DNA from 3 places in the Arthrobacter sp. zg-Y895 genome. Region 1 is predicted to be linked to each of the others. Evidence: riboswitches for the same ligand, from Rfam matches in the RefSeq annotation. Region 1 holds a riboswitch; each other region holds the start of a gene.
The links. Region 1 has a riboswitch for S-adenosylmethionine ahead of LJ760_RS16475 (bifunctional o-acetylhomoserine/o-acetylserine sulfhydrylase). Riboswitches for the same ligand answer to the same signal wherever they lie in the genome.
Positions count from the first base shown of each region.

Region 2: another riboswitch for S-adenosylmethionine. It lies ahead of LJ760_RS02770 (hypothetical protein); the one in region 1 lies ahead of LJ760_RS16475 (bifunctional o-acetylhomoserine/o-acetylserine sulfhydrylase).
Region 3: another riboswitch for S-adenosylmethionine. It lies ahead of LJ760_RS05935 (cobalamin-independent methionine synthase II family protein); the one in region 1 lies ahead of LJ760_RS16475 (bifunctional o-acetylhomoserine/o-acetylserine sulfhydrylase).

Region 1 covers NZ_JAJFZY010000013.1:24,310-34,140, forward strand. Annotated here, with positions in the region: gene hutI (imidazolonepropionase) at 1-785, shown strand, start outside; gene LJ760_RS16450 (dihydrofolate reductase family protein) at 829-1,389, shown strand; gene LJ760_RS16455 (CPBP family intramembrane glutamic endopeptidase) at 1,451-2,239, shown strand; gene LJ760_RS16460 (glycoside hydrolase family 2 protein) at 2,301-4,109, shown strand; gene LJ760_RS16465 (endonuclease domain-containing protein) at 4,228-5,055, opposite strand; gene LJ760_RS16470 (VOC family protein) at 5,605-6,255, opposite strand; SAM riboswitch class IV at 6,416-6,532, shown strand; gene LJ760_RS16475 (bifunctional o-acetylhomoserine/o-acetylserine sulfhydrylase) at 6,610-7,926, shown strand; gene metX (homoserine O-acetyltransferase MetX) at 7,965-9,080, shown strand; gene LJ760_RS16485 (VOC family protein) at 9,086-9,831, opposite strand, start outside.
Region 2 covers NZ_JAJFZY010000003.1:223,319-233,149, forward strand. Annotated here, with positions in the region: gene LJ760_RS02765 (LLM class flavin-dependent oxidoreductase) at 1-476, shown strand, start outside; SAM riboswitch class IV at 1,153-1,285, shown strand; gene LJ760_RS02770 (hypothetical protein) at 1,301-1,705, shown strand; gene LJ760_RS02775 (CPBP family intramembrane glutamic endopeptidase) at 1,857-2,621, opposite strand; gene LJ760_RS02780 (NAD(P)H-hydrate dehydratase) at 2,663-3,544, opposite strand; gene LJ760_RS02785 (histidine phosphatase family protein) at 3,525-4,265, opposite strand; gene LJ760_RS02790 (MFS transporter) at 4,304-5,536, opposite strand; gene narI (respiratory nitrate reductase subunit gamma) at 5,570-6,385, opposite strand; gene narJ (nitrate reductase molybdenum cofactor assembly chaperone) at 6,382-7,080, opposite strand; gene narH (nitrate reductase subunit beta) at 7,077-8,849, opposite strand; gene LJ760_RS02810 (nitrate reductase subunit alpha) at 8,849-9,831, opposite strand, start outside.
Region 3 covers NZ_JAJFZY010000003.1:878,921-888,751, forward strand. Annotated here, with positions in the region: gene LJ760_RS05905 (glycerate kinase) at 1-421, shown strand, start outside; gene LJ760_RS05910 (uracil-xanthine permease family protein) at 441-1,754, opposite strand; gene LJ760_RS05915 (SDR family NAD(P)-dependent oxidoreductase) at 1,892-2,767, shown strand; gene LJ760_RS05920 (aldehyde dehydrogenase family protein) at 2,764-4,200, shown strand; gene pgm (phosphoglucomutase (alpha-D-glucose-1,6-bisphosphate-dependent)) at 4,275-5,906, opposite strand; gene LJ760_RS05930 (hypothetical protein) at 6,023-6,388, shown strand; gene LJ760_RS05935 (cobalamin-independent methionine synthase II family protein) at 6,489-7,694, opposite strand; SAM riboswitch class IV at 7,714-7,837, opposite strand; gene LJ760_RS05940 (peptide MFS transporter) at 7,961-9,430, opposite strand; gene LJ760_RS05945 (MsnO8 family LLM class oxidoreductase) at 9,634-9,831, shown strand, end outside.

The DNA of each region.
Region 1 (9,831 bases):
CCCGGATCGCTTCCACAGTGGCGGACACCGTCACCTTCCTGGGCGCGCACCTCGTTCCGGACGGAGCCGACGCCGACGAGTACACGGAGCTGGTCTGCACCGACATGCTCGCTGCAGTGCGCCCGTATGTGCAGTGGGCAGACGTTTTCTGCGAAAAGGGAGCCTTCACCGAGGAACAGTCCCGCCGGGTGCTGCAGGCGGCCCGGGATGCGGGCCTGGGGCTGCGGGTGCACGGCAACCAGCTCGGCCCGGGGGCCGGTGTGCGGCTCGCCGTGGAGTTCGGGGCGGCCAGCGTCGACCACGTGAACCACCTGTCCGACGACGACGTGGCCGCGCTCGCGGACACATGGTCCGGGTGGGATGCGGGTACCGGAGTTCCCGGCACCGTGGCAACATGCCTGCCCGCCTGCGACCTGTCCACCCGGGCACCGCTGGCTCCGGCACGGCAGCTGCTGGACGCCGGCGTGCAGGTGGCATTGGCGTCCAACTGCAACCCGGGAACGTCCTTCACCAGCTCCATGGCCTTCTGCGTGGCCACCGCTGTGCTCCAGATGGGACTGACCGTGCAGGAAGCCGTCCAGGCCGCCACTTACGGCGGCGCTCTGGCACTGCGGGTGCACACCGGGGAGGACCGGGACGGTGCACGGGCTGTCGGGTCGCTCGCCGTCGGGCACCGTGCCGACCTGCAGCTGCTCAACGCTCCCTCGGCCGCCCATCTGGCGTACCGGCCCGGCATGCCGCTGACCGGCATGGTGTTTCGAGCCGGGGTGCCGGTGCGCCGCTGATCGCACCCTTGTCCTCCGCTGAGGTGCCGGGTTGAGTTGACGCATGGGAAAGATCATCTATTCGGTTTCCTCAACCCTGGACGGCTACATCGCAGATGCCCAGGGCGACTTTTCCTGGGCCTTTCCCACCGAAGCAGTGATTGCAGCGCTCACCGAGGACATGGCGAACGTGACCACGTACCTGTACGGACGGCGGATGTACGAAACCATGGCCGTCTGGGAGACCGACCCCTCCGCAGCCGACGAGTCACCGGAATCGGCCAGCTTCGTCGAGGTCTGGAAGCGTGCCCGAAAGGTGGTCTTTTCCAGGACGCTGGACGATGTCTGGACGGAACGGACCCGATTGGAAAGGGAACTCACGGCGCAGGCCGTCGAGCGGGCGAAAGCCGAAACGCCCGGCGACCTCACCATTGAAGGCCCCACCCTGGCCGGAACGGCCCTCCGGATGGGACTCGTGGACGTGGTGGAACTGATGATCTGGCCCGTGACGGTGGGCGGCGGAACCCGGGTGTTTCCCGACGGGCTAAGGGCAAACCTCCGGCTGGCACGGGAACGGCGCTTCGATGAGCAAGGCATGGTCCAGGTCCGATACGAGACGGGGTAGGCCCGCATCCGGGCAGCTCCGCACCGGGATCCACCCGGCGGCGTCCGGCACAATGGTGTCCATGCGCGCTGCCTTCCCCTCCGCCCCCGCCGAATCCCTGGATCCGCGGGCACGCCGGATGCTGGTGTTCGAAATCCTGATTGTGCTGGGGCTTTCGCTCGGCAGGTCCGGGGTCTACGCCGTCGTCGAACTCATCGAAAAGGCCACCGAGGCGCCCTTGGGCGATCAGACCACCACGCTGAATCCCGTCCTCGATGACAGGCCGTACTTCGACCTGGTGTACCAGCTGCTGGGGATCTTCTTCTCCCTGCTGCCCGTGGCGCTGGTCCTGTTCCTGCTGACCGAACCGGGGAAGTCCGCGTTCCGCCGGATCGGGTTCACGTTTGCCCGGCCGCTTCGGGACTTCGCGTTGGGGGCGGCTCTGGCAGCGGTCATCGGTATCGGCACGCTTGGCGTTTACGCCGCCGGACGGGCCCTGGGCATCACCACCGCCATTGTCCCGGCAGCCCTGGACACCTACTGGTGGACACTGCCGGTGCTGATCCTCTCTGCCATTCGGCACGCCGTGCTCGAGGAAGTCATTGTGGTGGGCTACCTGTTCCTGCGGCTGCGGCAACTGGGCTGGGGGACGCCGGCGATCATCCTCACCAGCGCCCTGATCCGGGCCAGCTACCACCTCTACCAGGGCATCGGCCCCGGTATCGGGAACTTCCTGATGGGCCTGCTCTTCGGCTACGTCTACACCAGGACGCGGCGGGTGATGCCGCTCGTGATCGCGCACGCGCTGGTGGACATTGCCGGGTTTGTCGGGTTCGCCCTCTTCGGTTCGGCCATCGGGATCGGCGACTAGCGGGCGCCCGACTAGCGGGCACTGCGACTCCTCGGGCACATAGGATGGCCCCGTGACACTGATGACCTCCTGGGGTACAGCCCTGGACCCCGAATCCGTCCTGCCGGAATACCCCCGACCCCAGCTGGCCCGCGACAGCTACCTCAATCTCAACGGCTACTGGCAGTACGCCATCACAGGCACCCGTCGGGAGCAGCCGCCCCGGGACGGGGACTGGGACGGGCACATCCTGGTGCCGTTCTCACCCGAAGCGCCGCTCTCCGGAGTGAACCGGTACCTCCAGCCGCAGCAGCTGCTCTGGTACCGGCGGACCGTGACCCTGCCGGAGGGCTTCGCGGGGGAGCGGGTACTGCTGCACTTCGGCGCCGTGGACTCCAGCTGCCGGGTCACGGTCAACGGCATTTCCGTGGGCGGGCACGACGGCGGCTACCTGCCGTTCTCCCTGGACATCACCGACGCGCTGGCTGCGGGTCCGGACGGCGGTTCACCCGGGGCTGAGCACGAAATCGTGGTCCGGGTCCGTGACCTGAGCAACGCCGGTTCCGCCAGCCGCGGCAAGCAGACCCTGGACCGCGGCGGGATCTGGTACACCGCACAATCCGGGATCTGGCAGACGGTCTGGCTGGAAGCGGTGCCGCAGGCGAGCATCACCCGTCTGGTCCTTGTCCCGGACCTCGACTCGGTGACCGCCACGGTGCTGGTCGACGATGTCCGGTCCGCCCCGGACAGCACTGACCTGCAGGCGGAAGTCACCTTAGCCGCGGGCGGGCACCCGGTGGCGGCCGTCGTCGTCGTTCCCGGTACGCCGGCGCGGATCCCGATACCGGATCCGCACCTCTGGTCCCCGGAGGACCCGTTCCTTTACGACGTCACCGTGCGGCTGCTCACCGGCGGGAAGGAAGCGGACCGTGTGCGCAGCTATACGGCGCTGCGGACCGTAGGAACGGGACCCGACGACGCCGGGCACCTCCGGTTGCTGCTGAACGGGCGGCCGTATTTTCACGCGGGCCTGCTGGACCAGGGGTACTGGCCGGAAGGGCTGTACACCGCGCCGTCGGACGAGGCCCTGGCCTCCGACATCCGTGCGGCGAAGGACCTGGGCTTCAACATGCTGCGCAAGCACATCAAGATCGAGCCCCTGCGCTGGTATTACCACGCAGACCGGCTGGGCATCCTCGTCTGGCAGGACCTGGTCAACGGCGGCACGACCTATAAACACTCCGTTGTCACTGCCCCCGCGGTGGGTGCGGCGCACCGGGCCGACGGCGACTACGCGGCCTTCGGGCGTGCCGACGAGCAGGGCAGGGAACAGTTCCTGGCCGAACTGCACGGCACGGTGGAGCTGCTGGGCAACAGCCCGTCCATCGCGGTGTGGGTGCCGTTCAATGAAGGATGGGGCCAGTTCGATGCCAATGCCGTCGCCGAACTGCTGCGAAGCCTGGACCCGACCCGGACCATCGACCACGCCAGCGGCTGGCATGACCAGGGCGGGGGAGACCTCAAAAGCGTGCACGTCTACTTTGTGCCCTTTCGGCTGCGGAAGGGCTGGCTGGCCGGCGGCCGTGCAGTGGTGCTGTCCGAATACGGCGGGTACAGCCTGCGGATCCCCGGGCACACCTTCAACAACAAGGAGTTCGGTTACCGGCGGTTCCGGTCCCGGAGTGCCCTGGCCCGCGCCTACGAGCGGCTGCACCGGCGGCAGATTGAACCTGCGGTCGCCGGCGGGCTGGCCGCCACGGTCTACACCCAGCTCACCGACGTCGAGGACGAGGTCAACGGGCTGCTTACCTATGACCGCCGGGTGGTAAAGCTCGACGCCGAGCTGGTGCGGGGGATCAATGCGGGGCTTCGCCGGGCTGCCGGGGGCTGACCCGTCTTGCTGCGGGTTTGCCTCGTTTTGTCCGGATCCCTGCAGATTGTCCGATTCCCTGCGCCGCGCGGCGCAGGGATTGCCACAAACCGCAGGGATTCGGACAATCCGGAGGGAATCAGTGGCGTCGGGAGCGGGGGAGACCAGCGCGGAGCAAGCGCTGTACCAAGGACTCAGGGTGCTGGGGCTCTCTTGAGATGTCGTCCCAGGACCAGCGTATAAAACTGACCCCCGTTGCGCGGAGGGCATCTTCGCGCCGTTTCTCCTGACGCAGCGTGTCCCACGAAGGGGCAAGGGCTGCATCGCCCCGACCGTATTTCACTGCGCCGTCGAATTCCCCAACGAGCCTCTGCTCGCGCCAATAAAAGTCGACCCGGAAGCGGCCCGCGGACGTGTTGAACTGTTGCTGGAGTTCCGGCGGAAGGAAACGGTGCCGGTGAATCACTGCCCGGGAGTAGGACTCACCCGCCGATTCGGAATGTGGATCGGCGAAGTCGACAACCCGCTGAGCTCGGAGCTGCTTAACCTGACCGGGCAGGTTCCCGGCTGTTTCCCGCAGGCGGTCCTTTGCCAGGGGAGGCAAACCACGAACGGTATCCGGCCGTAGCACGTGGTCCATGGCCGGAACTGCGTGCTCGAAAGGGAGATAGGCAGCCATGTCCAGGACGGTCTGCGCCCGGGACGTCAGGGCCACCTCATCCAAGGTGGTGACCGGTTCCAACAGCTGACGCTCCACCCAGCGGAGCCCACCACGGCGCTGGCCATGAGTGGGAGGTACGGCCAACAGCAGAACCTCAGCAGAGTGTCCAATGACGGGCAGCCCCCACATGACGGCAGCAGATTGCTGGATAAGGATGCGCTGACCGTGTCCCTGTTCCACGGCCGCCCGGATCCGCACCCGTTGCTGTTCCCAGGGAGAAAGATGCTGCCACTCATCCGCCTTCATGTAGGCACCATGACGGACGCGGATCAGCTGACCGGACCGGCAGCTCGAGGCTAAGGCACGGCGGTAAGCACCGTGGGCCTCCGCATCGGCTGTGAAAATGAGCTCCGGATCCATGGGCTCAAAGATGGATGGGTAACAGCGGACCCGCGAGGGTATGCCCCCCTATTGTGGAAAACCCTCGGGCGCCTCGGTCTGGCGAAGCCCCGCGGTTTGTCGCGATGCCTGCGGTTTGTGGAGCCCCATCGGCGTGGCAATGCCCTGCGGTTTGTCGCGATCCCTGCGGTTTGTGACGATTCCTGCGCCGCGCGGTGCAGGAATCCGGACATACCGCAGGGATCCGGACACAGCGCAGGGACAGACCGCAGGGGTTCGGACTCAGTGCGGGGACAGACCGCAGGGAACCGGACATACCGCAGGGGGGGGCACCGTGCGGGCACATTTCGGGAAAAGCCTGCCGGTTTGGGAAATTCCTGCCACGGCGCAGCGCAGGGATTTCCCGAACCGGCAGGAAAACCCCAAAACGGCAGCAGAAGCAGCAGAAACCCAGTGCTAGATCTCGACAGGACCGTTCGCGGTGTCGAAGGTGACGGACATGATGCCCGGTGTGCCGGCCGGGGCAATCCACGTGACATCCACGTTCTCCAGCGGCTTCTCCACGGGATGGCCCAGCCAGTCGGTGACGCGTGCGGCGGACCCGGCAATGGTCAGGGACTTCAGCTTCACCGAACCGGGCATTCCCGGAATGGCGTTGGAGGGGTGCAGCTCCGCTGTGCCGTCGTCCCAGCGGAGCAGGTAGGGCACCTGCGGATCGGCAATCAAGCCGTTGATGCCGATCTGCCGCCAGGTCAGCTCCTGCCCGTCGGGGAACTTGCGGTTGCCCGGGACGGACTGCCGGCCGAGACGTTCCTCGAAGGGCGAGAGGTCATCAACGGCAACACACCAGCCCATCCAGCCGCCGCCGCATTCGGAGCGCTGGCGCACGGCCTGGCCGAACGGCGCCTTGTCCGACGCCGGGTGGTTCAGGACCTCCACCACCTCGACGTACTGGTTGTTGGCCAGGGGCAGGATCATATTGCGGGTACCGAATCGGGGGTGGACGCCACCCTTCACGAAATCGGCGCCGAGAGCAGCAGCAATCCTCTCGGTAGTGGCCAAAAGACCGTCAGGTTCACAGGCATAAGAAACATGGTCCAAGCGCATGCGGCCCATTGTGACACGTTGTGATACCCGTCTCGACCAAGGGAAGCCTAAGTGCGGAATGTTCCCCGACGCAGTACCGGATTACAGCCAAAAGGCTCCGGCATTTCACGGTGCGTCACAGAGGTTGCGCGACGGCGGCATATCGGTTTCCATAGGTGCAGGTCATGAGTGCCAGCAGATAGCCCCGGCTTGCTGGCCGGCAACCCTCCAACCGCGGTGGGGTGCCCCGGGTGAAGACCTGGCCGTACGCCAAACGGGCGTCCGGCAAGCGCGGGTCCCACGACCCCACCGGACATCCGGCGTACCCGGATGCACCCCGGCGGCGTTGTGCGGCCCCTGGTTTGAAGGAGCATCATGAGTGCAGACTGGTCATTTGAAACCCGCCAGATCCATGTAGGCCAGGAGCCCGACGCCGTCACCGGCGCTCGTGCCCTGCCGATCTACCAGACGACATCCTTCGTTTTTCCGAGTGCAGAGGCCGCTGCGAACCGGTTTGCCCTGGCCGAACTGGAACCGATCTACACCCGGATCGGCAACCCTACCCAGGAAGCGGTGGAAAACCGGATTGCCTCCCTTGAGGGCGGCGTCGGCGCCCTGCTGCTGGCGTCCGGGCAGGCGGCCGAAACCTTCGCGCTGCTGAACCTGGCGCAGGCCGGTGACCATGTGGTCGCCAGCCCCAGCCTCTACGGCGGGACCTACAACCTGCTGAAGCACACCCTGAAGCGGTTCGGCATCGAAACCACCTTCGTGCAGGACCCGGACAACCTGGACCACTGGCGCGATGCCGTCCGGCCCAATACCAAGGCCTTCTTCGGCGAGGTGGTCTCCAATCCCCGCCAGGATGTCCTGGACCTGGAGGGCATCAGCGCCGTGGCCCACGAGGCGGGCGTGCCGCTGATCGTGGACAACACGCTGTCGACGCCGTACCTGATCCGTCCGATCGAATGGGGAGCCGACATAGTGGTCCACTCGGCCACGAAGTACCTCGGCGGGCACGGGACGGCCATTGCCGGCGTCATCGTCGATTCGGGCAACTTCGACTTCGCCGCGGATCCGGAGAAGTTCCCCGGGTTCAATACCCCGGACGAAAGCTACAACGGGCTCGTTTACGCCCGGGACCTCGGCGTCAACGGGGCCCTCGGGGCGAACCTGGCTTTCATCCTGAAGGCGCGGGTGCAGCTGCTGCGGGACCTCGGGTCCGCCGTGTCGCCGTTCAACGCGTTCCTGATTGCCCAGGGACTGGAAACGCTGAGCCTGCGGCTGGAGCGGCACGTAGCCAACGCCGTCGCCGTAGCGAACTGGCTGGAAGGCCACGACGACGTCGTGTCGGTTGCGTACGCGGGCCTCGAGTCCAGTCCGTGGTTTGAGCGTGGCCGCAAATACGGGCCGCGCGGCACCGGCGCCATTGTCTCCTTCGAGATCGAGGGCGGCATCGACGCCGGCAAGCGCTTTGTGGACGGACTGGAGCTGCACTCACACGTGGCCAATGTCGGAGACGTCCGTTCCCTGGTGATCCACCCGGCGTCGACCACCCACAGCCAACTGGGTGCCGAAGCACAGCTCGCCGCAGGGGTCAGCCCCGGACTGGTGCGCCTCTCGGTCGGCATCGAGCACATCGACGACATCCTCGCGGACCTTGACGCAGGGTTCCGGGCCGCCAAGGGAGCATAGCGCCCGTGTCACGGCACCCGGCACCCCGGCACGAGCCGCTGACGGTGCCCCCGCTGCAGCACCCCTCCAATCAGGATGGGGTGCTGCAGTACGCCTCCATCGGCGGACTGGAGCTGGAAACCGGAGGGTACCTGCCCGACGTCGTCCTGGCCTACGAGACGTGGGGGCAGCTGGACCCGGACGCCGGCAACGCCGTGCTGGTTCCGCATGCGCTGACCGGCAGCACCCACGTAGCCCGCGGGAGCAGCACCGAACCGGGCTGGTGGGAGGAGCTGGTGGGCCCGGGCCGGACTGTGGACACTCGCCGGTACTTCGTGGTCTCGGTCAACATGCTGGGCGGTTGCTACGGCTCCACGGGACCTGCCTCGGCTGACCCGGACGGATTGCCGTGGGGCTCAAGGTTTCCGTTCGTCACCGTCCGGGATTCGGTCCGGGCGGAGGCGCGGCTGGCGGACCGGCTGGGAATTGCACGGTGGCATGCCGTGCTGGGCGGTTCGCTCGGGGGAGCGCGGGCGCTGGAATGGGCGGTGACCGAACCGGACCGGGTGCGGCACTGCGGGGTGATCGCAGCCACCGCAGCCAGCACGGCCGAGCAGATCGCGTTTGCCCAGGCGCAGCTGGCCGCTATCCGGCTGGATCCGGATTTCAACGGAGGCGACTATTACAACGGCACGCCTCCGCTGGCCGGCCTCGGCCTGGCCCGCCGGATTGCGCACATCACCTACCGGTCCGAACCGGAACTGGAATACCGGTTCGGACGCAGTTCCCAGGCGTCCGAGGACCCTTTCGGCGCCGCCTACGCGGCCGGAAGGGGCCGGTACTCCGTGGAGAGCTACCTGGACCACCAGGCCCGGAAACTGGCCGACCGGTTCGATGCCAACAGCTATCTGGCGCTCACCGAAGCCCTGGTCAGCCACGACGTCGCCCGGGGCCGGGGAAGCCTGCGCGCGGCGCTCGCAGGCACGACGGCGGACTTCTTCATTGCCGCGGTGGAATCGGACCGGCTCTACTTTCCCCAGCAGTCGGCGGATCTGGCAGCGGCCCTGCCCCGGGGAACGCAGGTCCATCTCATTCGGGCACCCATCGGGCATGACGGTTTCCTGACCAGCGTCCGGGAGATTTCCGGTGCCTTGAAGCGGGAGGTGTTCGGGTAGGACGCTTAGGCGTCCGGGGCCTCCATCAGCCAAAACGCTGCTCCGGTGGGGTCGGCCAGCTGGACCATCCGGCCGAAGTCGGAATCCTCCGGCACGCTCAACACCGATCCGCCCAGCTGCTCCGCCTGCTCGGCCGCGGCGTCGATGTCCGCATGGCCGAAGTAGATCTCCCAGTGGGAGGGGACGTCCTCCGGGAGTTCAGCGGCGGCATCCATCACCCCGGCCACCGGACGGCCGTTGCTTTGCAGCGTGGAGTAGCGGAACTCGTCGGTGTCTGACAGGACCTCTGTTTCCCAGCCGAACACGTTCCGGTAAAACGCCAGGGCCGCCGGATAGTCATTGGTCATGAGCTCGTACCAGACCGGTGCCCGGGTCTCATCGATCCGCGCGAATCCCCGGTGGGTATCCGGCTGCCAGACACCGATGGCCGCTCCGGTGGGGTCGCCAACCACTGCCACCGTGCCCTGGTCCAGGGCACGCGCCGGGTCCAGCATCACCTGCCCTCCGGCGGCGGCAGCGGAATCGGCTGTGGCGCCGGCGTCGTCGGAGGCAAGGTACACGGTCCAGAAATCCGGGAACGTGTTCTCCGGCGAGTTCTGCATCATGCCGGCCACCACGTCCCCGTTGTGCCGGAAGTGGAGGTAATGTCCGGATTCCCTGCCCAGGTCCACAGCGTCCCAGCCGAGCAGTCCGGCATAGAACTCCCGGGCCCGGGCAGGATCGGAGGAGGCCAGATCCGCCCAGCAGGGGG
Region 2 (9,831 bases), on a different contig from region 1:
GGTGGGGGTCCGGGACCCGGGCCACCGCCAAGTGGACCGGCGAGCAGGGCATGAACCTGATGAGCTCCACGCTCCTGACCGAGGACACCGGGGTGCCGTTCGACCAGCTGCAGGCCGAGCAGATCGCGGTGTACCGGAAGGCCTGGGCCGACGCCGGACACCAGGGCACCCCGCGGGTGTCCGTCAGCCGCAGCATCATTCCGCTGGTGACCGGGCAGGACCGGCACTACTTCGGGCTGCGGGCGCAGGCCGAAGGCCGGGACCAGGTGGGCCACCTCGACGGCGGCTTGGCCCGGTTCGGGAAGAGCTACATCGGGGAACCGGACGTCATTGCCGCAGAGCTGGCCGCGGACGCCGCGGTGCAGGAGGCCGATACCGTCCTGGTGACCGTGCCGAACCAGCTGGGCGTGGAGTACAATGCACATCTGCTGGAGAGCATCGTCAAGCTTGTGGCCCCGGGGGCCGGCTGGCGGTAAGTCTCGTCCCTGGGGCCGGACCCGCCCCCTGCGGGCGGTCCCCCTAGAGTTCGCCCCCCCCTGCGGGCGGTCCCCCTAGAGTTCGCCCCCCCTGCGGGCGGTCCCCCTAGAGTTCGCCCCCCCCCTGCGGGCGGTCCCCCTAGAGTTCGCCCCCCTGCGGGCGGTCCCCCTAGAGTTCGTCCCCTGCGTCCGCCCCCTGCGGGGCTGGAACGGCGGCAACGAAATTCCCCGCTCGCAGAGCTCGCGGGAAATATTAAAGCCGCCTTCCTCCAGCCCCTCCGGCGGCGGCGTGTGGTGTCACCTTCCGGCGGCGCATGGGCCCCAGCTCCTCAGTGTCTCCGGTGGCGGGATGTGGCCCCCGTGTCTCCGGTGGCGGGTTCTGACCCCAGCTCCTGCGGCGGCGAGCGTGAGGATGTTCGTCCAGCGGTCTCCCGGGGTTGATGGCAGGTGAGGTGCGGAACGCAGGCTCCGGACGGGCCGGGTTAGGCGGCTTTAATAATCCTTGCGAGCTCTGCGAGCAGGGATTTTCGTTGCCGCCGTTCCGGTCCGCCCGGCGCACCCACCGGGAACGTACCCCCATCGCACCGCCCGACGCACCCACCGGAACGCGCACAACCGCACACCCGGAAACGGTCCTCTGTCGAAATGTCAGTGGCCTCAGCTACAGTAGTTTCAGCTTCACGAGATGTGGCCTTCGCCCGGTTTACCGGGCACAAAAGCTCCGACTGGCCCCACACCAACCCCACTGTTCGGCGGGTGGTTCGGATGACGAAGCGGCCTGCGTCATACGTCGCAGGCAAGGACAACCTGCAAAGGAACCCACTGTGAGCATTTCCAGTGTCAGCAAATCCGGTCTCAGCAACTGCAGCGGCTTCGCCCCGGGGCACAACATCCATTGGATCCATCGCCGCCGCCTCGAGGGCTGGGAGCAGTGGTCGGACGTCGAAGTCACGGCCGATCCGCAGCTGGACCTCATCTATCTGGTGTCCGACGGAACCCAGCACCTGATGTGGTTCCACAACGTTCCGGCCGTCGCCACTGCGCTCGCGGCCGCCGTCGACACCCCGCAGTGGTGCCAGCGCTATTCCACACTGATGGTGCCCGGCGGATTCGATTCGGATGCCCGGAGTTCTTTTTTCTACTTGGCCCGGCCGGAGCAGGTGGTTCCATGCAACGGCTCCCTGGTTCGGGCCCCGGAAACTGAGCGGATCGAAAAGGCCGGCTCCTAGCCGTTCTGCTACGCCCCGGGATCCCAACGGATACCGGGGCAGAGCAAGCTACGCGGAGGAAACCGGTCGCAGGGGAACGTCGGGGTGCGTGCCCTCCGCTACGAGGCCAGCCACGGACCCCGGCGTTAGCTGTCCAGAAGGCAGACGGCAGCTACTGCTGCAGCAGCTCCGGCGGCACGCTGTAGATGAGGATGACACCCAGCAGGTTTTTGGCGGCGTGCACACCGTAGGAAAGCATGAAGTTGTTTCCGGCCCAGACGTAGATGCCCACAAGGGTGGCTCCCATCGCCAGGTAGGGCATCAGCACCGGGAGGGACAGGGATTCCTTGCCCACAATGTGGATGGAGGCGAACAACAGGACCGACAGGATGCAGCAACCCCAGAGATTCCAGTAGCGGCTGAGCTTGCCGATCAGCAGGTGCCGGAAAATGTACTCCTCGACAAAGGGCGCCAGCACCACCAGCAGCGGCACCACCAGCCACGGCGAAACGGACCCCACAAATCCCTCCACGGCTTCCTGGTTCACCGCCGTTTCGACCTGCCCGCTCAGCAACGCCCCGATCATGGTGACAATAAGCATGGCGATGACGCCGACAGGAATCAGGGACAGGGACAGCACCGGCCGAGTGGCCAGGATCTTGGCTTCGCGCACCACGTAGGGCCTGGCCGCGAGGAAAGCCAAGAGGCCGGCAACCCCGTAAAACGCCAGGTTCAGGACGTAGGCAGCTGCAACCGGATCCGGAACCAGCAGCACCAGGACAGGCATGACGAGTCCGGGCGCAAAGCTCAGGACCAGCAGGAACAACACGTAGAAACCTGCTGCCACGGCGTCACGGCGGGTGAAACGGTAGGAAAGCCACGGAATTTGGGCCGCAGGTCGCCCCGGAGGGCCGGTCCGGTATTCGTTCGCTGTCATTACCTCAGGATATGGGCCGTTCCGCCGGGATACAGCCCTCGCTAGCTCAACTCCGCGATCACCGGCGGCATGGCCTCGAGCAGTTCCCGTGCCAGGAAGCTGAGCGGTCCCCGCGAGGCGGAGAGCCGGTCCCCGCTCACCGCGTGCAGATAGGTGCCCCAGCACGCTGCCTGTTCCGGCGTCGCACCGCGGGCCAGGAACCCTCCCACCGCACCGGCAAGGACATCCCCGGACCCGGAAGTACCCAGGCCCGAGTTCCCGGCCGGCACTTCCCAGCTCCTTCCGTCAGGCGCGGTAATGACGTTGTGCGCGCTGACCACCGCGGAGTATTTCCGTGCCACCTCCAGCGAGGCTTTCGGCAGGTCCAGAGAGTCTTCGTCGGCATCCTCGTCCTCGAGGAGACGCAGGATTTCTGCACCGTTCGGGGTCAGGACCAGCCTGCCGGCCAGGGTGTCGTAAAGTTCCGGCAGCCCGGGCAGCACTCCCAGGGCAAAGGCGTCCAGTACCACCTGCGTCTTTTTCCCGAGCAGAGGAACCACTGACTGCAGGAGCGCTGCGGCCTGCTCGGCGTCGTCCAGGCCGGGACCGATTACCACTGCCGACGCCGTCGAAAGATCGGATTCGAGCACCTTGCCTGCCGCAGCGCCGTCAATCCCGCCGTCTTCCTCGGGCAGTCCCACCACCCCGGATTCGGGGATGGCCACGGCGACGGCGATCGCTGCCGATTCCGCCAACCCCATGGTCAGGCGGCCTGCGCCGACCCGCAGCCCGGCAAGCCCGGTCAGCATCACCGCTCCCGGAGTGCTCCGGGCTCCGCCGACCACCAGCACGGTGCCGCGGTCCTCCTTGCCGGAGGCCTCGGTGGAAAGCCGCCAGCCGCGCAGCAGCGCGGGGGTAACAAGCTCAGCGGGGGTGGATGTCATCAGTTTCTCCTGCATGTTCGGTTACCGGTGCTCCACTGTCCTGCAGGTGGAGCACGCTGTTGAAGGTGTGCAGCTTCCAGGGCCCGGTGCCGGCGGGGCGCACCAGCCGGGTCACTGAGCCGTTCCGCACGCTGTTGGCGGCGGCGGTGTCCAGCAGTTCCTGCTCGCTCATCCGTTCCAAAACGTAGCGGATCAGCAGGATCACGGCGTCGTGGCAAACCACTGCCACACGCTTGCCGTCTTCCTCGTCGTCAAGGTCCCGGAACACCGAACGCAGCCGCAGCGCGACGTCGGCCCAGGACTCGCCGCCCGGCGGACGGTAGGCGAATTTCCCCAGCCAGGACCGGCGTTCGGCTTCCTCGGGATAACGCGCCGCGACGCCGGCGGAGGTCAGCAGGTCCAGGATCCCCAGTTCCCGGTCCCGCAGGCGCTCGTCAATCCGCATGACGCCGGTGAGGCCGGGCAGCCCCGCCAATTCGGCCGTCTGCCGGGCCCGCAGGTAGGGTGAACACCAGACAGACTCGGGCAGCTCATCGGCGGGAAGCCCGGCAATCCAGCGGCCAAGCGCTTCAGCCTGCTCCTCGCCGTCGGAGCTGAGCGGGACGTCGGGGTCCCGCCAGGGAAGGTCAATACGTTCGGCGCCCTCGCGGCCGGCGCGGGTAGCGGCCACGTTGCCGGCGGATTCACCGTGACGGACCAGAATCAGTTCAATTGCACCCATGCTCCGACTCTACCCGCCGGCCTCCGGAGGCCAAGGGCTCAGGCACCGGAGCGAGTGTCCACCCTGCCGCCGTTGCGCACCGTGAACGTCAGCAGCAGGGCGACGGCGGCAAAAGCCGCAAGCAGCATCAGGCCCACGAAATAGCTGCGGTTCGCCGGGTCATAGGTTGCCCCCATAACCAGCGGCGGGAAGTAGCCGCCTAGCCCGCCGGCGGCGGCAATAATCCCGCCGACGGTACCCACATCCTGCGCCGGAGCGGCACGGCCCACCCAGGCGAACACTCCGCCGGTGCCCAGCCCCAGGAACAAGGCCATCAGGATGAACGCCGTACCGTAGACCTCCTCTTCCTCCGGGCGGAGGGCAACGATAACGGCCAGGACCGCCGTGCCGGCAAAGGAAACGAGCGTGACCAGCTTCGGCCCCACCTTGTCCGCGATGGTGCCGCCGATCGGCCGGGCGATGACGGCGGCCACGGCGAAGCCTGCGGTCCGGGTTCCTGCCGCGGTCGCGTCGTAATCGTAGACATTGCCCAGATAGGTGGGCAGGTAGTTGGAGAACGCCACAAACGCACCGAACACCACGCCGTACAGGAAGCACAGCTGCCAGGTGACGCGCAGGGTGAAGGCGTGGGTGATCTTCGGCAGCACCGGTTCCGTGGGTCGTGACCAGGCCGGGGATTCACGCAGGATCAGCCAGCTCAGCACCGCCATGGCCGCGACGACGACGGCGATGGTGATGTGGGTGCCCATGTAGCCGACGGCGGCCACCAGCCGCGGGGTGAAGAACGCCGACACGGCCGTCCCCACCATGCCGGCCCCGAACACGCCGGTCGCGAAGCCCTTCCGGCTGCGTTCGTACCAGGCGGAGCAGAAGGGGATGCCGATCGCGAAGACGGTCCCGGCAATGCCGAGGAAGAACGCGATGACCACCAGGAACGGGAAGTTTCCCTGCTGGCCGACGATTCCGGTGAGCAGCACCAGCGGCGCCGTCACTCCCAGGATCACGGTGAACATAACGCGCCCGCCGTATCGGTCCGTCAGGGCGCCGACGGGGATCCGGGCCACCGAGCCGACCAGGATGGGCATGGCCACAAGGACCGAGGTTTGTCCGGCCCCCAGGTCCATGTCTGCGGCGTAGCGGCTGGAGAGCGGCCCGATGATCGTCCAGGCCCAGAACCCCACCGTGGAGGCAATGGTTGCCACGATGAGGTTCCGCAGCTGGCCGGACCGGAAGTCTGCGCCTGCGGCCGGAGGAGAAGATGCTGTGGACATGGGCTGCCTGCCTTCCGCCAGATGAACTCGGTTCTAAGGTGTGCCCGGGCGGTCCCGATCGGGGGTCCCCACGGGGTCCCAGCCGCCGCGCGGCGTCCTCGCACCCGGAACCGGCCGCCGGCCCCGCGAACGGTAGACGATGTAGGGCCGGAACAGGTAGTGCACGGGCGCGGTAAACGCGTGGACCAGGCGGGTGAAGGGCCAGAGGGCAAAGAGCACCAGCCCGAAGACCGTATGGATCTTGAAGGACATGGAGGCAGCCGTCATTCCCGTGATGTCGGGCTGCAGGATGAAGATGGAGCGGAACCACGGCGCCACGGTGTCCCGGTAGTTGACGATGTTCGTGTCGAAAACGGAAAAGACCGTGGTCGCCAGTCCGGTCAGGATCGCCGCCAGCAGGAAGATGTACATCCCCTTGTCATTGCGGGTGGTGGCCATGAATACCGGGCCGGTGGTCCGGCGTCGGTAAATCAACAGGACTATCCCCACCAGCGTGGCTATGCCGGCCAGGATGCCCACGCTCAGGGCGAAGAAATGGTAGGTGTCCTCGTTGAGTCCGATCGCGTCCATCCAGGTTTTCGGAATCACCAATCCGACGAAATGCCCCACGATCACCGCTAGGATCCCGAAGTGGAAGAGCGGGGAAGCAATCCGCAGCAGCCTGGACTCGTAGAGCTGGGATGACCGGGTGGTCCAGCCGAACTGGTCATACCGGTACCGCCAGATGGAACCGAGCACCAGGATGGCCAGCACCAGATACGGCAGCACGCCCCAAAGCATGACGTCGTCCACGCCCACCTGCACGTTCTCCGGCGGCGGCACGTCCAGCGGTGCAGGTACGGCAGTCATGGGTGGCTCCTTTCGCTCACCGGCAGCAGCCGCGAGCTGTACGGTTCCAGCCCCACGGTTTCGGTGGGCGGACCGTAGCCCGCCGTACGCATCACGGCGGCCTGGGTCTCGGGGGACACACCGGGAAGGGTGGAGCAGACCAGGGTCAGGACGCCTTCGTAGGGCAGGTCGTCGTCCCGCAGGGCCAGCCGGAGCAGTTCCACTGACGGACGGTAGCGCTGCAGCAGTTCGTACCCGTCCTCCGGAGAAACCTTGGCGGCGAATTCCAGCACCAGGGGCAGGTAGTCCGGCAGCTCGGTGCCTTCCGGCAGCACGCCGTGGGAGCGGTAGATCTCCTTGAAGGCGGCGAGCGCCTCGCCCCGGCGGCGGGTATCGCCGTCGGTCCAGTAGGTCAGGTGCAGGCTGTGCCGCTTGGACAGGTCGAATTCCTGCACATAGGCGGCCTGCACCTCCGGCAGCGGCCGGGACGACAGCCAGGCGAAGAGAGGTTCCAGCTCCCCTGCCGGCGCCCCGGCTTCAGCCAGGGCCGCGCGGATTCCCGGGATCAGTTCCACCAGCTGCTCGTTGGGGTATTCGAGCAGCAGGGCAGCCGCCTGCCGGATCACCCGGCTGCGGCCGGGCCGGGCATCGGCGTAGGGCTCGGGCTCAAGGGTGCCCTTCCCGGGTTTGCCGAGCAGTTTCTCCAGCAGGCTCATGGCTGCGGCCCGCCCCGGTCAGCCCTGCCTTGATCCGATCCGGGCCCATCGCCCTCTGCCTGGTCGTATCCGGCACCCATGCCCTCGCCGGCACCCTCATCGGGTGCGCCCCGGTTGTTGTTGGCTGGGAACAGCCCCTGCGGCGAGCCCCGCCCGTCCCAGTTGAGCAGGTTCACCCGCCCGCCCAGGTTGCCGTTGCCCGTCGGGTCCTCCCCGCGCTGGCGGGCCTGCAGGGCTTCGAAGTTCTCCACAGCCACGGGCATCGGCCGCCCGGAAGCCTCACCGAAGACCCCTGTCTGTCCCATCCCGGGGCCGCCCTCCACATCCAGGGAGCAGCCAATCTCTTCCAGGTTGTGGGCGTCCTCCGCGTGCGCTGCGGGAATCACGTACCGCTCCTCATATTTCGCAATGGCCATCAGCCGGTACATCGCGACAATCTGCTCGCCGGTCATGCCGACGTCGGCCGCGATCCTCTCGTCAGGCTCATCACCCAGGGTGATGTTCCGCATGTAGGCGCGCATGGCGGCAAGCTTCCGCAGCACTGCGGTGACCAGGTCCGTGTCCCCGGCCGTGAAGAGTTCGGCGAGGTATTCCACCGGAATCCGCAGGGCCTCAATGGCGCCGAAGAGATTCTCCGCCGCCTCGCCGTCGTGCCCCTGCTCCTTCAGCACGTCCACGATCGGGGACAGCGGCGGCACGTACCAGACCATCGGCATCGTGCGGTATTCCGGGTGCAGCGGCAGCGCCACCCGCATTTCCTTGGCCAGGGCGTAGACCGGCGAGCGCCGGGCGGCGTCCAGCCAGTCCTCCGGGATGCCTTCGGACCGGGCACCGGCAATGACCTCCGGGTCATTGGGATCCATCATCAGGTCCAGCTGCGCCTCGTAGAGGTCCTGCTCGTTGGGCACGGACGCGGCTTCGGTGACCCGATCGGCGTCGTACAGGAAAATCCCGATGTACCGCAGCCGGCCCACACACGTTTCGGCGCAGACCGTGGGGATGCCCACCTCGATGCGCGGATAGCAGAACGTGCACTTCTCCGCCTTGCCCGAGCGGTGGTTGAAGTACATCTTCTTGTACGGGCAGCCGGTGATGCACTGCCGCCAGCCCCGGCAGCGGTCCTGGTCCACCAGCACAATGCCGTCCTCTTCACGCTTGTAGATGGCACCGCTTGGGCAGGAGGCCATGCAGGAGGGATTCAGGCAGTGCTCGCAGATCCTCGGCAGATAGAACATGAAGGTGGAATCGAATTCCAGCTTCACCTTCTCCTCCGCGTCCCGGCGCATTTTCTCCAGCACCGGGTCCTGGCCGCCGGTCCGCTCGGATCCGCCCAGGTCATCGTCCCAGTTGGCCGACCAGGTGATTTTCATGTCCTGGCCGGTGATCAGGGACTTGGGTTTGGCCACCGGAAAGTCGTTGCCGGCCGGTGCGTTGATCAGGTTTTCGTAGTCGTAGGTCCAGGGCTCGTAGTAGTCGTTCAGCTCCGGCTGGACCGGACTGGCAAAGATGCCGAAGAGCTTGGCGAGCCTCCCGCCGGCTTTGAGCTTCAACCTGCCGCGGTTGTTCAGCTCCCAGCCGCCCTTCCACCGCTCCTGGTCTTCGTACCGGCGCGGATACCCCTGCCCGGGCCGGGTCTCCACGTTGTTGAACCACACGTACTCGGTGCCGGCCCGGTTGGTCCAGGCCTGTTTGCAGGTCACCGAACAGGTGTGGCAGCCGATGCACTTGTCCAGCGCCATCACCATTGCTGTCTGCGCCATGATCCGCATCAGTACTGCACCTCCTGGGAACGTTTGCGCACCACGGAGACAATGTCCCGTTGGTTGCCGGTGGGGCCGAGATAGTTGAAGGCCCAGGACAGCTGGGCATACCCGCCGATCATGTGGGTGGGTTTGACCAGGATCCGGGTCACGGAGTTGTGGATGCCGCCGCGCCGGCCGGTGGCTTCGGACTTGGGCACGTCGATGATGCGTTCCTGCGCGTGGTAGACGTAAATCACTCCGGCCGGCATCCGGCTGCTGACAATCGCCCGGCCCACCAGCACCCCGGAATTGGACACGCATTCCACCCACTCGTTGTCCGACACCTCGATCAGCGCGGCGTCCTGCGGGCTCATCCATACCGAGGTTCCGCCGCGGGACAGCGAGAGCATCAGCAGGTTGTCCTGGTATTCGGAGTGGATGGACCACTTGTTGTGCGGGGTCAGATAGCGCACTGCCACGGAGAGCTCCCCGCGGGTGCCCAGCTGCGGTTCCCCGAACAGGCGGTGCATGTCCAGCGGCGGCCGGTAGATCGGCAGGGCCTCGCCCATGTCCAGCATCCAGTCATGGTCGAGGAAGAAATGCATCCGCCCGGTGAGCGTGTGGAAGGGTTTGAGCCGTTCGATGTTGATCGTGAACGGTGCGTAGCGCCGGCCCCCGGTCTCGGAGCCGGACCACTCCGGGGAGGTCAGCACCGACGTCGGCCGGTCCTGGGTGTCGCGGAAGGTGATCTGCCGGTCCTCGGCGCCCTCGGCCAGATCCACGAGCGGCGTTCCGGTCCGTTTCTCCAGGGTCCGGAAACCCTGCACGGCCAGTTCCCCGTTGGTGGTGCCGGAAAGCAGCAGGATCGCCTCGGCCATGCGGGCGTCGGTGTCCACCGCCGGGCGGCCCGCCGCCGCGCCCCGGTCAAAGACGCCGTGCTTGCGGGCCAGCTGTTCCAAGGGCCGCGTCACGTCGTACTTGACGTATTTGGTGGTGAATCCCAGTTTGT
Region 3 (9,831 bases), on a different contig from region 1:
GAAGTCCACGACCGGCGTCGACGTCGACATTCCCGGCGCCGGTGCGGCGGGCGGCTTCCCGTCCGGGTTCCTGGCGTTCACCGAGGCGTCGCTGAACCCCGGGTTTGAACTGCTCAGTGCGTTCACCGGGCTGGACCTGGCACTCACACGCTGCGACCTGGTGCTCACCGGCGAAGGCTCACTGGATGAACAGTCCCGCTACGGCAAGGCACCCCTGGAAGTGGCGGCCCGGGCCCGTGACGCAGGCATCCCCGTGGTGGCCGTGGCGGGCCGGATCACCCTGACCCCGGACCAGTTGCAGGAGTACGGAATTGTTGCGGCCGTCAGCCTGCTGGACGTGGTCCAGCGGCCGCAGGATGCCATGGAACAGGCGGCAAAGTACGTGGCGTGGGCTACGCGCCAGGCACTGGAAGGCGCCTGATCCGGGGTCGGCCGGCGGCCTAGCCGAGCCGGCTTGGCCTGGCCCCCGCGTCCTCCTGCGGCTCGTCCGGATCCGTCCCCCGCCAGCGGGCGATCGCCTGCATGCCGTGGTAGGCAATCAACGTGGCACCGGTGCCGAGGGCAATGCCGCCGAATTCCAGCCCTCCCACTATCCAGGTGAAGTTCGCGATGGCAATGATCAGGCCCAGTCCGGCGGTGGAAAGATTGATCGGGTTGGAGAAGTTGACCCGGTTGTCCACCCAGATACGCACGCCGAGGATGCCGATCATGCCGTAGAGGACGACGCCGGCACCGCCCAGCACGCCGCCGGGCACCGTGGCGATCATGGCCCCGAATTTCGGGAACAGGCTGAGCAGGATGGCCACGATGCCGGCCACCCAGTACGCCGCCGTGGAGTACACGCGGGAGGCCGCCATCACGCCGATGTTCTCCGCGTAGGTGGTCGTGGCGGAACCGCCGCCGGAACCGGCCAGCATGGTAGCCAGGCCGTCGGCCATCAGTGCCCGGCCCGCGTACGGGTCCAGGTCGCGGCCGGTCATGGCGGCCACGGATTTCACGTGTCCAATGTTTTCGGCCACCAGTACCAGGACCACCGGAACAAAAAGGCCGATAACCGAGAAGTGGAAGGTGGGGGACATGAATTCGGGCAGCCCGATCCAGGCGGCATCGCCGATGGCCTGGAAATCCACCTCGCCCTGCAGCATGGCCGTGATGTAGCCGGCCACCACGCCGACCAGGATCGACAGCCGGCCGAGGAATCCCTTGAACAGGACCGTGGTCAGCAGGATCACCACCACGGTGACGGTGGCGGTAAGCGGCCCCTGCTCGTAGTTGTCCCGTGCCGAACCGGCCAGGTTGAGCCCGATCAGGGCCACTATGGTGCCGGTGACCACCGGCGGCATCAGGACCTGGATCCAGCGGGTGCCGGCAAGCTGCGCGGCGAGTCCGACCAGGAACAGGGCAAAGCCAGCCATGATGATGCCGCCCAGGGCCCCGCCGGGGCCGTGCTGGTTGGTGGCAGCTCCGATCGGAGCAATGAAGGCAAAGCTTGAACCCAGATAGCTGGGGACCCGTCCAGCCGTGATGATCAGGAACAGGATGGTTCCAATGCCGGAGAACAGCAGGGTGGTGGCCGGCGGAAAACCGGTCAGGAGCGGCACGAGGAAGGTGGCGCCGAACATGGCCACCACGTGCTGGGAGCCGATGCTGATGGTCCGCGGCCAGCTCAGGCGTTCCTCGGGAGCAACGTAGCTGCCCGGCCGGATGGTTTTGCCGTCTCCGTGGAGGGTCCAGTCCATACCGAATCTGCTCATGGTGGTGCCTTCCGGAGAAAGGGGGTGTCTAGGCCAAATTCTAGCGGTCCGGGATGACCGGGATGCTACGTTGCATAGGAAGAAGGCAAGGTGCAGGGCGGGACCTTGATCACAAACCGATTGGACGATGGAGCAGCATGGGCATTTCAGTTGCAGGACGCGTAGTTCTCATCACGGGCGCAGCCATGGGCATGGGCCGGCTCTACGCCGAGCGGGCCGTGCGTGAAGGCGCGGCGGCAGTGGTGCTGTGGGACCTCAACGCCGAGGCCTTGGAGGACACCGCCGCGCAGCTGCGGGAACTGGGCGCGTCGGCAATCCACCCCTACGCGGTGGATGTTGCCTCCCTGCCGGACATCACGGCCACGGCCGACCAGGTTATCCGGGAGGTAGGCGTACCGGACATCCTGGTCAACAACGCCGGGATTGTGCGCGGCAAGTACTTCTGGGAACACGCGCCGGAGGCGGATATCGACGCCGTTATGCAGGTCAACACCCTCGCCCCCATGCAGGTGACCCGCGCGTTCCTGCCCGGCATGATCGAGCGGCGCACCCCGGCCCGCATCCTGAACGTAGCCTCCGCCTCCGGCACACTGTCCGTACCGAAAATGAGTGTCTACACGGCTTCGAAATGGGCAGTCATCGGCTGGAGCGACTCGATGCGCCTGGAACTCACCGAGTCCGGCAACGGCCACGTTGCCGTCACCACCCTGATCCCCAGCTACATCAAGACCGGCATGTTCGAAGGCGCCAGGGGACCGCTGATGACTCCGCTGATGGAACCGGAATACGTGGTGGACAAGGCGTGGGAGGCGCTCCTTGCCGGGAAGGCACGGATCCAGCTGCCGTGGACGGTGGCGCTGGGCAGTGCCCTGCGCAATGTGCTGCCCCAACCGGCCTGGGACGTGGTTGCCGGCCGCGTCTTCAAGGTCTACCAGTCCATGGACCACTTCACCGGTCGGAAACCGGCGGCTCCGGCTGACGAAACTTCCCTCAAGGAAAGCACCCAGGCATGAGCGAGATGGTCTCCGCGTTCTCTGAGTCCATCCGCGATTCCGGCACCGACCCCGCTGGTTCCCCCGCGGCAGTTCCCTCGGTACTGGCCAAGGTGCGGGAAACCTATGACTCCGGCCGCACCCGGCCGCTCGCCTGGCGCCGGCAGCAGCTCGAAGGGCTGGTCCGGCTTTTCCACGAGCGGGAACAGGAGCTGGCGGACGCCCTGGCAGCGGACCTGGGCAAAAATCCGCTCGAAAGCTACGTCACCGAGCTTTCGCTGGTGCGGGCGGAGGCGGAACACGCACTGAAGCATCTGGAGAACTGGGCCCGCAGCCGGCGGGTTTCCGTCCCGCTGGGCCTGCAGCCGGCGTCGGCCCGGACCGAGCCCCGGCCGCTGGGCGTGGTGCTGATCATCGGTCCCTGGAACTATCCCGTGCAGCTGGTCCTGGCGCCGCTGGTCGGTGCCCTCGCCGCCGGCAACGCGGCGGTCCTCAAACCCAGCGAACTGGCCCCGGCGACGTCGGCCGTGCTGGCGGACCTGCTGCCGCGCTATGTGGACCCGGAAGCCGTCGCCGTGGTCGAGGGCGGGCAGGAAGCCAGCACCGCCCTGCTGAAGGAAAAGTTCGACTCGATCTTCTTCACGGGCGGGGAGCGCGTGGGCAGGATTGTCCTGCAGGCCGCCGCCGAACACCTGACCCCGGTCACCCTGGAGCTGGGCGGGAAATCCCCGGCCGTGGTGCTGGACGGCAACTGGGCCGCCGTCGCACGCCGCCTGGTCTTCGGGAAACTGCTCAACGCCGGCCAGACCTGCGTGGCGCCGGACTACGTCCTGGTGACGGAAGAGGCAGCGCCGGCGCTGAAGAAGCACCTGGTGCGGGCGCTTGCGGAGCAGTTCGGCAAGGATCCGTCCCGGAGCAAGGACCTGGGTCGGATTGTCAACGAACAGCACTGGGAACGGCTGGTGGGGCTGCTGGACAGCGGCACGGTCCTGGCCGGCGGGCGCAGCGACCGCGGCAGCCTGTACCTGGAACCGACCATCCTCACCGACGTGGCACCGGACTCACCGGTGATGCAGGAGGAAATCTTCGGCCCCATCCTGCCGATCATCGAGGTCCGGGACCTGGCGGAGGCAATGAAATTCATTAATTCCCGTCCGGTTCCGCTGGCCGCCTATCTCTACAGCAACTCTGCGGCGGACCGGAAGACGTTCGAGGAGGGGGTCCGGGCCGGCAGCATCAACCACAACGCCAGCACCGTCCAGCTGGCCGTACCCGGCCTGCCCTTCGGCGGCGCAGGTGCCAGCGGCACCGGCGCGTACCACGGGAAATACAGCTTCGACACGTTCAGCCAGCTGCGGCCGGTCTTCACCAAGGGCACACTGCTGGACACCCTCCGGTTCGCGTACCCGCCCTACACGGGGCTGAAGAAGCGGCTCCTGCGCCGGCTGCTGTAACCCGCTGCAGAACAGATAGAAGGGGTGCACCGGCAGGTGCACCCCTTCTATTTGCGGCCTGTTTACGGCGGAACCTAGGAAATCACGCCGTCCACGATGGCCTTGGCCTCGGCCTGGACCTGGTGCAGGTGTTCCTCGCCCTTGAAGGACTCGGCGTAGATCTTGTACACGTCTTCCGTGCCCGAGGGGCGCGCGGCAAACCACGCGTTTTCCGTGGTCACCTTCAGGCCGCCGATGGGCGCCCCGTTGCCCGGCGCCTCGGTCAGGCGCGCGGTGATTTCCTCACCGGCCAGGGTGGTGGCGGTAACGTCCGACGGCGAGAGCTTGGCCAGCGCGGCCTTCTGCTCGCGGGTGGCGGGTGCGTCCACGCGCGCATATTCGGGATCGCCGAACTGGTTGGTCAGTTCGCGGTACCGCTGGGACGGGGTCTTGCCGGTGACGGCCGTCATTTCCGAGGCCAGCAGGGCCAGCAGGATGCCGTCCTTGTCAGTGCTCCAGGGGCTTCCATCGAGCCGGAGGAAGGAGGCGCCGGCGGATTCCTCGCCGCCGAACGCGGTTTCGCCGGAGAGCAGACCCGGCACGAACCACTTGAAGCCCACCGGTACCTCCATGAGGACCCGCCCCAGGTCTGCGGTAACGCGGTCGATCATGGAGGAGGAGACAAGGGTCTTGCCCACCATGGCGTCTGCGCTCCAGCCGGAGCGGTTGCGGTACAGGTAGTCAATGGCGGTTGCCAGGAAGTGGTTCGGGTTCATCAGGCCCGCGTCCGGGGTGACAATGCCGTGCCGGTCGGCGTCGGCGTCGTTGCCCGTGGCAATGTCGTAATCCGCTGCCCGGGAAATCAGCGACGCCATGGCGTACGGCGAGGAGCAGTCCATGCGGATCTTCTCATCCCAGTCCAGGGTCATGAAGGCCCACTGCGGGTCCACGTTGGGATTGACCACGGTCAGGTTCAGTGAGTGCCGTTCCGCGATGGCGCCCCAGTAGTCCACGGAGGCGCCGCCGAGGGGATCGGCGCCGATGTGGAGGCCGGCGCTGCGGATGGCATCCAGGTTCAGCACCGCGGGCAGGTCTTCCACGTAATGCGCCAGGAAGTCATAGGTGCCCACCGAATCTGCCAGGCGTGCTTCACCCAGCGGGATGCGCCGGACCCCGTCCAGGCCGTTCTCCAGCAGCTGGTTGGCGCGGTCGGCAATCCAGTTGGTGATGTCCGATCCGGCGGGTCCGCCCGTGGGCGGGTTGTACTTGAAGCCGCCGTCCGCCGGAGGGTTGTGCGAAGGGGTGACCACAATGCCGTCAGCCTGTTCCGTGCGCGTGGAATTATGCACCAGGATGGCATGGCTCACGGCCGGGGTGGGGGTGAATCCGTTTCGTGCGTCGATCTGCACATTTACGCCGTTGGCGGCCAGGACCTCCAGGGCGGTGTTCTGCGCCGGTTCGGACAGGGCGTGCGTGTCCTTGCCCATGAACAGCGGCCCGGTGATGCCTGCGGATGTGCGGTACTCCACGATGGCCTGGGTGATGGCGGCGATGTGCTGCTCATTGAAGGCGCCGTTGAGGGAGGAGCCGCGGTGCCCGGAGGTGCCGAAGGCCACGCGCTGGGCAACGTTGGACGGATCCGGTACGACGTCGTAATAGGCGTCCAAGAGCGCGGTGAGATCTACAAGGTCGGAAGGTTCGGCGCGTTGGCCGGCACGATTAGACATACCCCTAAGCATGCCAAAGAAACGCAGTCGGCGTCAGACGCGCCGTACACGTAGAAACGCAGGGACAGCCGTATGCTTCTAGCCGAAGCCGCGGGTGCGGCGGGGGAAGGAAGCTGATGGCCACTTCGAGTAGTTCCGTGCCGCCGCAGCGAGCATTGCCGCACGACGGCCTGCGCCGCGGCGCCCGGGCCATGATGGTTTTCTTCAACGTGCTCTACCTGTGCGCCGCACCGGTGTTCTGGTTTTTCTGGACGCAGCGCTCGGCGTTCGCACTGCCGGCCTGGGCGGAAACCGCCGCGGGTTTTGCCAGCGGACCGTTGCCGGCTTTGGCTTTCGCGGCGGCCTGGGCCGCGGCGGGGATCCTCTTCGGGCGGGACCGGCGGCAGGCCGGAGCGGACGCGTTCAATTCCGTCTGTGCACTCGGTGCCCTGGCGGCAGTAAGCGGCATGCTGGCGCTGGTCAGCGCCGGACTGGACGGCTAAGGCGACGGGCAAGGGTGCGGCGGGCGGGATGCCGGTTCCGCCCGCCGCACCTTCGCACCGGTCAGTGGCCCTTTTCCTTGTTCAGTCCCTGCGTGCCTGCCTACCAGAGCCGGGCGCTGGCCAGCCGGGCACCTTCTCCGAGCGTCTCCAGCTTGGCCGCCGCGATCTGGGGATGCACCCGGCCGCCCAGCCCGCAGTCGGTGGACGCAATGACGTTCTCGCGACCCACCAGCCGGGCGAAGCGTTCAATCCGGTCCGCCACCAGTTCCGGATGTTCCACCACGTTGGTGGCATGGGAGACCACGCCGGGAATGAGGACCTTCCCGTCCGGCAGCTTGGTATCTTCCCAGACCCGCCATTCGTGCTCATGCCGCACGTTGCCTGCCTCGAAGCTGTAGCCTCCGGCGTTAATCTGCAGCAGGGTGTCCACCAGGTGGCGGAACTCGATGTCCGTAGTGTGCGGCCCGTGCCAGGAACCCCAGCACAGGTGGAAGCGGACCTGTTCCTCGGGCAGGCCGCGCAGGGCATAGTTCAGGGCTTCGACCCGGATCTGCGTGAACTTGAGGTAGTCCGCCACCGACGGCTCGGGGTTGATCTGGTCCCAGTTCTCGGCAATCGACGGATCATCGATCTGGACGATCAGCCCGGCGTCCACGATGGCAAGGTATTCCTCCCGCATGGCATCCGCGCAGGCGTAGATGAACTCCTCCTCCGTCGCGTAGTACTCGTTGGTAATCCGCGAACAGGAGCCGGGCGAGAGCGAGGCGAGGAAACCCTCGGACAAACCTGCCTCGGCCAAACCGGACTTGAGGTTGGCAATGTCGCTGGCCACGGCGTCGTACCCCGTGTATTCCACCGGACCCGTGACCTTGGGAAAGACCTTCTGCGCCCCGGTGGTGATGCCGGAGGTTGGGTCGGTGTAGGCATCGGCGAAGCGCTGCCGGTCGCGGCGGTCCCCGAAACTGGTGAGGACAACGTTGCCGGGCTCGGAGCGGTGCGGTTCCATGTTCCAGATCCCCGTTTCGGCAACGCTCAGGCCGCCAAGCCGGGCAAACGAATAGGACCACCAGGCCCCGTAGTCGACGTTCGCGGACATCGCATGCCCGTATTCGCCGTCGTTGGGGATGTCGATGCCCGCCTGGCGCTGGCGCCGCACGAGGTCGGCGACGGCGGCCTGCAGGAGTTCGGCGTAGCCTTCCGTATCCGCGGGGTCGGTTTCACGGGCCGCGTTTGCGGCAAGCAGTTCAGGGGTCCGGGGGAGGGAACCGGCGTGGGTGGTCAAAATACGGTCAGTGCTTTTGCGCATGGCAGTGATCCTTTAGGAATCTGTGCTCTTGCCCGCACCGGATGCCCAAAAGGCGGTGCAGGCCGCTTCGTCATCCGAACCACCCGTGAAGCATGGGGTTGGTGCACGGCCAAGTCGGAGCTTGGCGGCCGTGTCTCCTGAAGCTGGGACCCATCCTAACCATGCTGCAGGGATGCAGCCAAGTACGGAACGGGACGGCAAAAAGGACGGCGGCACCGGAGTGTTCCGGTGCCGCCGTCCTTAGTGAAACGCTTGGTGCCTGCCTGCTAGCGCACGCCGCCCATGAGCTTCTTGATGCCCGGGGTAGCCGCAGCCAGGGCAATGCCCAGGACGATCGCGGTAACGCCGCTGAAGGTGAAGTAGCTGACTTCGGTTGCCGGGTCGTAGAACTGTGCCAGCCAGCCCGCCAGGGTGGTGCCCAGGGAGACCGACAGGAAGAACAGTGCCACCATCTGGGTCCGGAAGACTTCCGGGGCCAGCTTGGTTGCCACGGACAGGCCGATCGGGGACAGGAACAGTTCAGCAAACGTGAACAGCAGCAGGATGCCGGCCATGGCCAGCAGCGGGGTGCTGTTCGGCGCGCCGCCGGAGAACGGAATGAAGGCCAGGAAGGCGAGGCCCATAACGGCCAGGCCCATGGCGAACTTCAGCGGGGAGGACGGCTGGCGGTCGCCCATCTTGGTCCAGACGCCGGCGAAGACGGCTGCGAAGATGATGATGAAGACCGGGTTGATGGACTGCACCCAGCTCGGCGGCATCTCCCAGCCGAAGATGCTGCGGTTCAGCGAGCTATCCGCGTACATTGCGACCACCGTGAACTGCTGCTGGAACAGGGCCCAGAAAGCAGCACTGGCAATAAACAGCGGCATGAAGGAGTACACCCGGCGGCGTTCCACCTGGCTCACCTTCTTGCTGCTGAGGATGATCACGAAGTACGCGACGGCGGCCACGATGGCGAGGATCGCCATAACCACCGCGAGGTTCTTGGCGGTCAACACTTCGAAGACAACGGCCAGCACGATGACGACCAGTGCGGCAGCCGCGATGAGGCCGACCTTCATGAACTGCTGCTTCGGCAGCGGGTTGGCTACCTCGTGGGCGGATTCGGGCAGGTTCTTGCGGGTCAACCCGTACTGGACCAGGCCGATGGCCATGCCGATGGCGGCCAGGCCGAAGCCGTAGTGGAATCCGTATTCGGTCCAGGCCAGGCCGGTCAGGATCGGGCCGATCAGGGCACCGATGTTGATGCCCATGTAGAAGATGGAGAAGCCGGCGTCGCGGCGCTGGTCCTTTTCGTCGTACAGGGTGCCGACGAGCGATGTCGCGTTGGCCTTCACACCGCCGGAGCCCAGGGCGATCAGGATCAGGCCGGCGGCCAGTCCGACGGCGCCTGGCAGGACGGCCAGGGAAATGTGGCCCAGCATGACCAGCGCGGCAGCGTAGAACAGCACTCGTTCTGCGCCGAAGACGCGGTCCGCCAGCCATGCACCGAGGATGGTGGAGAGGTATACGCCACCGCCATAGGCGCCGACCAGGGAGACGGCAATGGCTTCGTCGATGCCGAGGCCGCCGTCGGTGGTGCTGTAGTACATGTAGTACAGCAGGATGCCCTGCATGCCGTAGAAGGAGAATCGCTCCCACAGCTCAACGCTGAAGAGGTTGGCCAACATCCGGGGATGGCCGAAGAAGGTTTTACGCGCTTCTTGTACGCCTGAGGTACTGGGGGTATGGCTCACGAGGTTAATATTCCCACTCCCTCGCGGGGGTCAAGCAGCCCGAACTTAAAGAAACCGCCGGAGACTAGGCAGCTTTCCGTTGAGGTATGTTGAAGGTCACATGAAAAACGGATGATTTTGCCCGCGTTACATGCTTACGTGCCTGCATGACGCGCGGATTTGCACGGCTGCGGCGGAATTCCCTAAGCAGGCAGGGGGTTGGCATGGGTATGCCAAGCCTCAGCGTTCCCGTCTCGATCCTTGACCGTGCAAACTCCCGTGAAGGGTTTCCCGAGTCGGATGCGCTCAATGCAGTGCTTGCACGTGCCGAATCGGCAGACCGGCTGGGTTACCGGCGCTTTTGGGTTGCCGAGCACCACGCCGTGGCCGGAATTGCCGGCTCGGCCCCCGCCGTCCTGATG